DNA from 2 places in the Bacillus sp. JZ109 genome. Region 1 is predicted to be linked to the other one. Evidence: riboswitches for the same ligand, from Rfam matches in the RefSeq annotation. Region 1 holds a riboswitch; the other holds the start of a gene.

Region 1 (3,420 bases):
TAATGCTGATAACCTGGAACTCAATGAAAAAGGTTATTACATCGCTGTTATGATACTTGTAGCAGTTGGTGCGATTCTTACACAAAAAGTGACCCGTGATAACGCGGAGGATAACGAAATCATCGCGGAACAGGAAAAAAGACAAAATCAATCTCATATCGAATCATAAAAAAATCCGGCGACTGCACGCCGGATTTTTTGATATCACCCTGTAAACACTTCGCCGTCAGGGTAACGGATATTTGATTGCTCTGTTTTTGCGAATGAAAACACGAACGTTAAAGGACCAATTCTTCCGATAAACATGATGACAATAATGATACACTTGCCAGCTGTTGTCAGTTCAGGAGTAAGCCCCATCGTAAGGCCGACAGTTCCGAATGCGGAAAAGGTTTCAAACACAATTTGAAGAAATGACGCTTGTTCTGTCATCGTCAGGGCGAAAATCCCTAAAAACACGATGAACAAACTGGTGACGCTCACAGCTAAAGCTTTAATGATAATCGGATATTTGATGGAACGGCGGAAAATAACCGTTTCTTTTTTACCTCTCAAGTAAGCAATAACAGATGTTAAAATCACGATGAACGTAGTCAGCTTAATGCCGCTCGCCGTTGATGCGCTTCCTGCTCCGATAAACATCAATAATAAAGTAAATACAATTGTTCCTTCTCTCATGCTGCCGAAATCTAGAGAATTGAAGCCTGCGGTTCTCGGCGTCACTGCCTGAAAATAGGACGCCCACAGTTTATCCACTATATGCAGGTGGCCAAGCGTGCCGGGGTTGCTGTATTCTAAAATAAAGATCGCAAGCATAGCAATCGCATTCAACATCAGCGTTCCTGTAAGCATGAGCTTTGTATGTAAAGAAAAAGCTTTAAAACGCCGATTTTTCATCACATCAAACAGAACCGTAAATCCGATCCCTCCTGTAATAAATAAGAAAGTAATCACGAGGTTCACTGTAGGATCGCCAACGTAGCTCATCAAATTATCAGGCCACAACGAAAACCCGGCATTGTTAAAAGCAGATATTGCGTGAAACAAACTTGCAAACAAGCCGGATGACCAGCCGTATTGAGGTACAAGCCGGATGGATAAAATGAGTGCTGCTATCAATTCAATACTGATCGAAAACACAAACAGGACTTTGACAAGGCCAATGACACCGCCGATTGTCGGCTGGTTTAAGGCTTCCTGGACGAGCATTCGTTCTTTTAATCCGATTTTTTTTCCTAATATCATGACGATCAAGACCGCAAATGTCATAAATCCAAGCCCGCCAATCTGAATCAGCCCCATAATTACTGTTTGCCCGAATACCGTAAATTGAGTACCGGTATCGACAACAGCAAGCCCTGTAACAGTTGTAGCGGAAGCCGCAGTAAAAAGGGCATCTATCCATGACAATGGCTTCGTAGTGGAAATCGGAAGCATTAATAGGACAGCCCCGATGATAATGGTAAGGAAAAAACCAATGGCAAGCACTTGAGGCGGTGTAAACCGAACCCATTTGATCACTTTATCCTTTTGAAGTGTCACCTTTGTCTACATCCCTTCGTTTTCAAAACGTTTAATATCCTTTTTGTGGCCCATGATCACCAGGCAATCTTGCTCGTGAATGATGTCTTCAGGCGCGGGGGAAAGACAGATATCTCCATGATGTTTGATGGCCAGGATCGTGCAGCCGTACTTTGCTCTTACATTCAGGTCAATAATCGATTTTGAATCAAGCTTGCGCGTAGCCAACAGCTCGACAATACTGTATTCATCAGATAGATCAATGTAATTCAAAACATTTTCGTCTGAAAGGCTTTGTGCGATTTTAACTCCCATATCTTTTTCAGGATGAATAATCCGGTCAGCGCCGATTTTTTCAAGCACCTTGTGATGATAATAGTTTTGAGCCTTCACCCAAATATTTGGAATATCAAGCTCCTTTAATAATAGGGTGGTCAGCGTACTCGCTTGAATATTTGCTCCGATGGCAACAATTACATATTCAAAATTGCGTATTCCTAATGAAAGCAATTCGTTTTCTTCGGTGGCGTTGGCAATTACCGCATGAGTGGCGTAAGAAGCATATGCATTGACCTTTTCTTCGTTGATATCAACCGCAAGGACCTCATGCCCCATTCTATGAAGTTCTTTACAAATGCTGCCGCCAAACCGGCCCAGCCCGATCACGGCAAATTGCTTATTTTTAATTCTTCCCAATGTTCATATCTCCCTTAGTGAATTAACGTTTTTGAAGCAAAAAAGACCATTGCAAAGAATGGCCGATAATAGACCTCCTCTCTGTATACGCCTACGAGGTTAGCTGTCGGATTAGGGATTCAGAGTACCCCCTCTTACTTAGTAAGATTCACCCCAAGGCTGTTAATAAAACAGCCAATCGTTGGTTCCCCCGTTCGTGTTTGATTAAGCGGTAAAAGAGACTGTATGAAATTGAACACTCAAGAATTTACTCCTGTTTCTAGTGTTTGTCAATTTAAATTTTAAACCAGAAAAAAGATAACGGGGATTAGAGAAAAAGGGGAGGGTAAAACGCAAAAAAGACCGGCGTTAACCGGTCTTTTACATTAGTTGCAACCGCAAGGCTGAGTCGGAGGAGTGCTGCGCTTAGCCACGTCAATGCTGGCTTCTGCGTAAAATTTATTTCCGATGCTTAATGATTTATTCTCCGCACGGAAAGTATATGTACCAGCGGCAGGAAGTGTTTTGTTATTCAGTTTTAATTTGAATTCGCCAGCTCCTAACAAATCAAGTGCCAAAGGAACTCTTACTGTTTTCCCGTTATTGAGGATCTGTGTTGTACGCAAGGCATTTCCGTTCAATGTGTCTTTCGTGTTTGCAGTAAATCCGCTTGGCAATGTAAACTCCATAACGCCAAGGCTGAGAAGCGTGTTTGGACGGTAAGTCAATTCGATATCTGAGAAAGACCATTCCGTTTTGCTGGCGCCAGTGATTGTTGCGAACAATGAAGCTGTAGACTGTGTTCTCATAGTGGATTCAGTATGAGCTTTAGTTGATGTAGATTCAGCCGCGAAAGAAGCTGTAGGTGCAGAAACGAGTAACCCGAGACTTAATGCACTAATTGCCAAAGAAGATAATAATTTGCGTTTCATAACAAAATTCCCCCTAAAAAATGATAAATTAAACAGGCCTGCCCGCTTTTCACCTCCTCTGAAAGGCCAAATACAAATTTTACCTACATAAAATTACCATCAAATATTTTGGAAGTAAATGGGGTGTTTTTCCCGTATTTTTCAAATTTGTAGTAGTTATATCAAAAAAACGCCTGGTTTCCCAGGCGTTTTCTGCTTTACTTTGTTTCGATCGGTATAAATTTAAAAATTTCTCCGGTCTGCACCGATTCAGCAAGCCGTTTCAGCCAGTCATAGTAAGCTTTAGAGCTTT
Region 2 (3,420 bases), 1.6 Mb from region 1:
CCCAGCGTTTTTCGAATTTCTTTTCCTGTTCTCTGTCAAATGACACGTGAACGGCGATCACTTGATCGGACAGTGATTTCGCATAGTGAATCGATTTTTGCACGACGGTGGTGACACCGGCCACAGGCACAATCACAACGGTGCCTTTGATTTCTTCCGGCTCTTTGTCTACGATGCGAAGCTGTTCACCAACCGCTGTATAGTGATTTTTAATCGCAAAAAACAGCAAAACGACGATAGGCATAAAGATTAACACAGGCCATACGACATTAAACTTCGTCACAAACAGAATGGATAGAACCATAAACGATATCAGAGCACCGCAGGAGTTGATCAGCATTTTTCCGATCCAGCCTTTTGGTTTTTGCTTGATCCATTTCATGCACATGCCGGTTTGTGAAAGCGTAAATGGAATAAATACGCCCACAGCATATAACGGGATTAAGTGCTCCGTCTGTCCTCCGAATAAGATAATGAGAACAATGGAGGCAAAGCCTAAAAAGATAATCCCATTTGAGAAGCCTAAGCGGTCGCCCCTGACTGTAAACATTCGCGGCATATACTGGTCTCTCGCCAGGTTGAAGGCAAGCTGCGGGAAGGCTGAAAATCCCGTATTTGCCGCAAGAACCAAAATAAGCGATGTGACACCTTGGATGACATAGTAGAACACATTCCGTCCGAAGGTTTCGGACGCAATTTGTGAAACCACTGTTTCATCAGGCTTCGGCGCCGTACCATACCCGTACGCGAGCACCGTGATGCCGGAAAACAGAATCGCCAGCAAAATCCCCATCATCGCAAGCGTTCTTGCCGCGTTTCGCGCAGGCGGGTTTTTGAATGCAGGTATCGCGTTAGAAATGGCCTCAACCCCGGTCAACGCTGAGCATCCGGAGGAAAAAGCCTTAAGCAGCAAAAACAGCGTAATGCCGGCTACTGGTGTGCCCAGCGGTGTATGATGGGCTGGCTGGTCTATTTGTCCTGTCATGAGTTTAAACAACCCGACTGCAATGAGAACCAAAAGCGCCACCACAAACAGATAAACCGGGTAGGCAAGAATGGATGCCGATTCCGAAAGACCGCGCAGGTTCAAAATCATAATCACTAACACGAGAAAAATAGCGATCGGCACATGATAATCATGCAATGCAGGAAAGGCTGACGTGATGGCGTCCGTGCCTGCGGAAATACTTACCGCTACTGTTAAAATATAATCAACAAGCAATGAACCGCCCGCAATCAATCCCGGTTTTTCACCGAGATTTTCTTTAGAAACGACATACGCCCCGCCGCCCTGCGGATAAGCGTAAATAATTTGCCTGTATGAAAGAATCAGCGCGAGCAGTAATATGAGAACGCCAACCGCAATCGGAATGGAGTACCAAAATGCGGCAGCACTGATTGTTGCCAAAATGATTAGAATTTGTTCTGTCCCATATGCAACAGATGACAGCGCATCTGAGGAAAGCATAGCCAAGGCTTTTAATTTCGTCAGTTTTTGCTCTCCAGCTGCTTGGGATTTTAGTGGTTTCCCAATCAAAAAACGTTTGATTGAATGATACATCGATGTCTTCCCCTTTTAATTTCTCATTTTTCAATTAAAACAATAAAACATCAGTGTCTTGCTCTCACATGTTGTTGATAGTCCTTTCTGCTATGATGTCTCTGTATGCGATTTGCATTCAAAAATGAACAACAAAAAACACAGAGGCAAACGGATGCCCCTGTGCCATAACATCGAACACAGGTTTCATTCATCTCCTCTCACGAACGCTTACGAGGTTAGCTGACGGATTCGGGCATATGAGAGTTAGCCCTACCTAAAAAGGATTCACCCCAACGGCAAAAAGCCGTTCTATTGGGTCCCCCGCTCTGATTTCAGATTAAGCGATTTGTTTTCTAAAAGAGATCATACTCCCGTTCCCGCACGTTGTAAAGAGGCTTATTGGCTGAGAGAAAAAAATAAAATGACAGGTTCCACAAATGGAATTTACTTACCAAAAATAAAAAAACAGAGGCTAAAATCGCCTCTGTTTTATTCTGTATCTGTCTTTCTTTTTCTGCGTCTTACGGCAATCCAAATGAACACTGCCGCAACCACCATAATGAGTGCCAGCACACCAATATACATCCATTTCTGGCTATGATCCTGTGTTGGTTGTTCTGCATCGGAACTGTTTGTTTCCGATTTGAGCTGCTGGTGGTTTGTAAACACCTGCTGGCTGTTTGTTTCATTAAGGACGGTTGCCGACTCATCGTTGCTGTTCAGATAACTGATGATCTCTTTTGTGACAGCCGTGCCATCTCCTTTTGACGGTGCAAAGACAGCCATTGTATAGCGTGAATCCCAAACCGATGCTTGGGTAAATACCACTTGTTTTGTCGTCTCATTCAGCATCTCGAAACCAGATACATCAAACGATCCGTTCTTTTCCTGCGGCACAAGCAGATCTGATGATTTCTCCTTCAGAAGAGAAAATTGATTGATCCCTCCTATGAAAATGAGGTTTCGTCCTTTTGCATCATTTGCTGTAACGTCAGATGATTTCTTTACCGTATATGAATGCTGTGCTTCGCTGCCAAAGGATTCCGTCACGAGAGAAAGCTCCTCTAGCTTCGATTGGCTTACGGTGTCAGGAAGCACGATTAACGTTGTTTGATCCTGGTTTCCGGCGTAAGGCAGCGGCCACTCTTGAAAATCCGCTGACGGAGACATGCCTTTGATGGCGTATGATAATGTACTATTTTTATCGATAAAAACCCACTTTTCTTCATCAGTGGTGTTGCAAGGGTTGTTTTCCTTTAAACCGGTCGTGACGAACTGAATATCAATGTAGCGTTTTTTTTGCAGCAGCTTAGGGTCCACTTTCACTGTGACATGATAGAATCCGTTTTTATCTTCTTTTCCTAATTCATCAAGCCGGACCGAGTGCGGCTGGCCGTTGATCATCACTTTCAGTTCTGCGGCCTGAGAGACTGACTCGTTTTCAGCCGTTGAGGCTTGAATCGTTTCAGACTTTTTCAGTTTAAGCGACAGCTTCGCCAATTGGTTTTCATCTAAAACAGCCGAAGCCGGATAAAAATAATGTGCTGAAGATGTTTTGTCAGCTCCAATTGTGATATCGCCCGCTCCAAAATTCTCAAGGGTCAGCTTATCGCTTTCTTTTTTTTCAGTCTGCTGAAGCTTGCTGATTGAAAGTGTATCGCCGCTGAGCTGGCCTGTGTATGTCTGATCTGTCATCACGCTGATTTTTTTAGTGAGCGCGTCCTCGGACGCTGCTTGCGCAAACAGAACCGGCTGCTGTTTGCCCTCTGCTTTCAGCACCCGCTCCGCAAGCAGAAGGTTTTCTCCTTTTGCCTGTAGTCCGGCTTGTTTCAACAGGTTTTTCACTTTGCCGTTCCAATGCTTGTCCACGCCGATAA

Evidence for each region. A riboswitch is a leader RNA that binds a small molecule or an ion and turns the genes downstream of it on or off. The one in region 1 is predicted to bind cyclic di-AMP.
Region 2: another riboswitch for cyclic di-AMP. It lies ahead of kimA (potassium transporter KimA); the one in region 1 lies ahead of ktrA (potassium uptake protein KtrA).

Annotation. Positions count from the first base shown of each region.
Region 1 covers NZ_CP096388.1:1,051,030-1,054,449, forward strand. The annotation lists gene M1D94_RS05320 (YiaA/YiaB family inner membrane protein) at 1-169, shown strand, start outside; gene ktrB (Ktr system potassium transporter KtrB) at 205-1,542, opposite strand; gene ktrA (potassium uptake protein KtrA) at 1,549-2,217, opposite strand; cyclic di-AMP (ydaO/yuaA leader) riboswitch at 2,290-2,438, opposite strand; gene bslA (biofilm surface layer hydrophobin BslA) at 2,583-3,128, opposite strand; gene gbsR (transcriptional regulator GbsR) at 3,326-3,420, opposite strand, start outside.
Region 2 covers NZ_CP096388.1:3,566,311-3,569,730, forward strand. The annotation lists gene kimA (potassium transporter KimA) at 1-1,561, opposite strand, end outside; cyclic di-AMP (ydaO/yuaA leader) riboswitch at 1,754-1,897, opposite strand; gene M1D94_RS18855 (cellulose biosynthesis cyclic di-GMP-binding regulatory protein BcsB) at 2,033-3,420, opposite strand, start outside.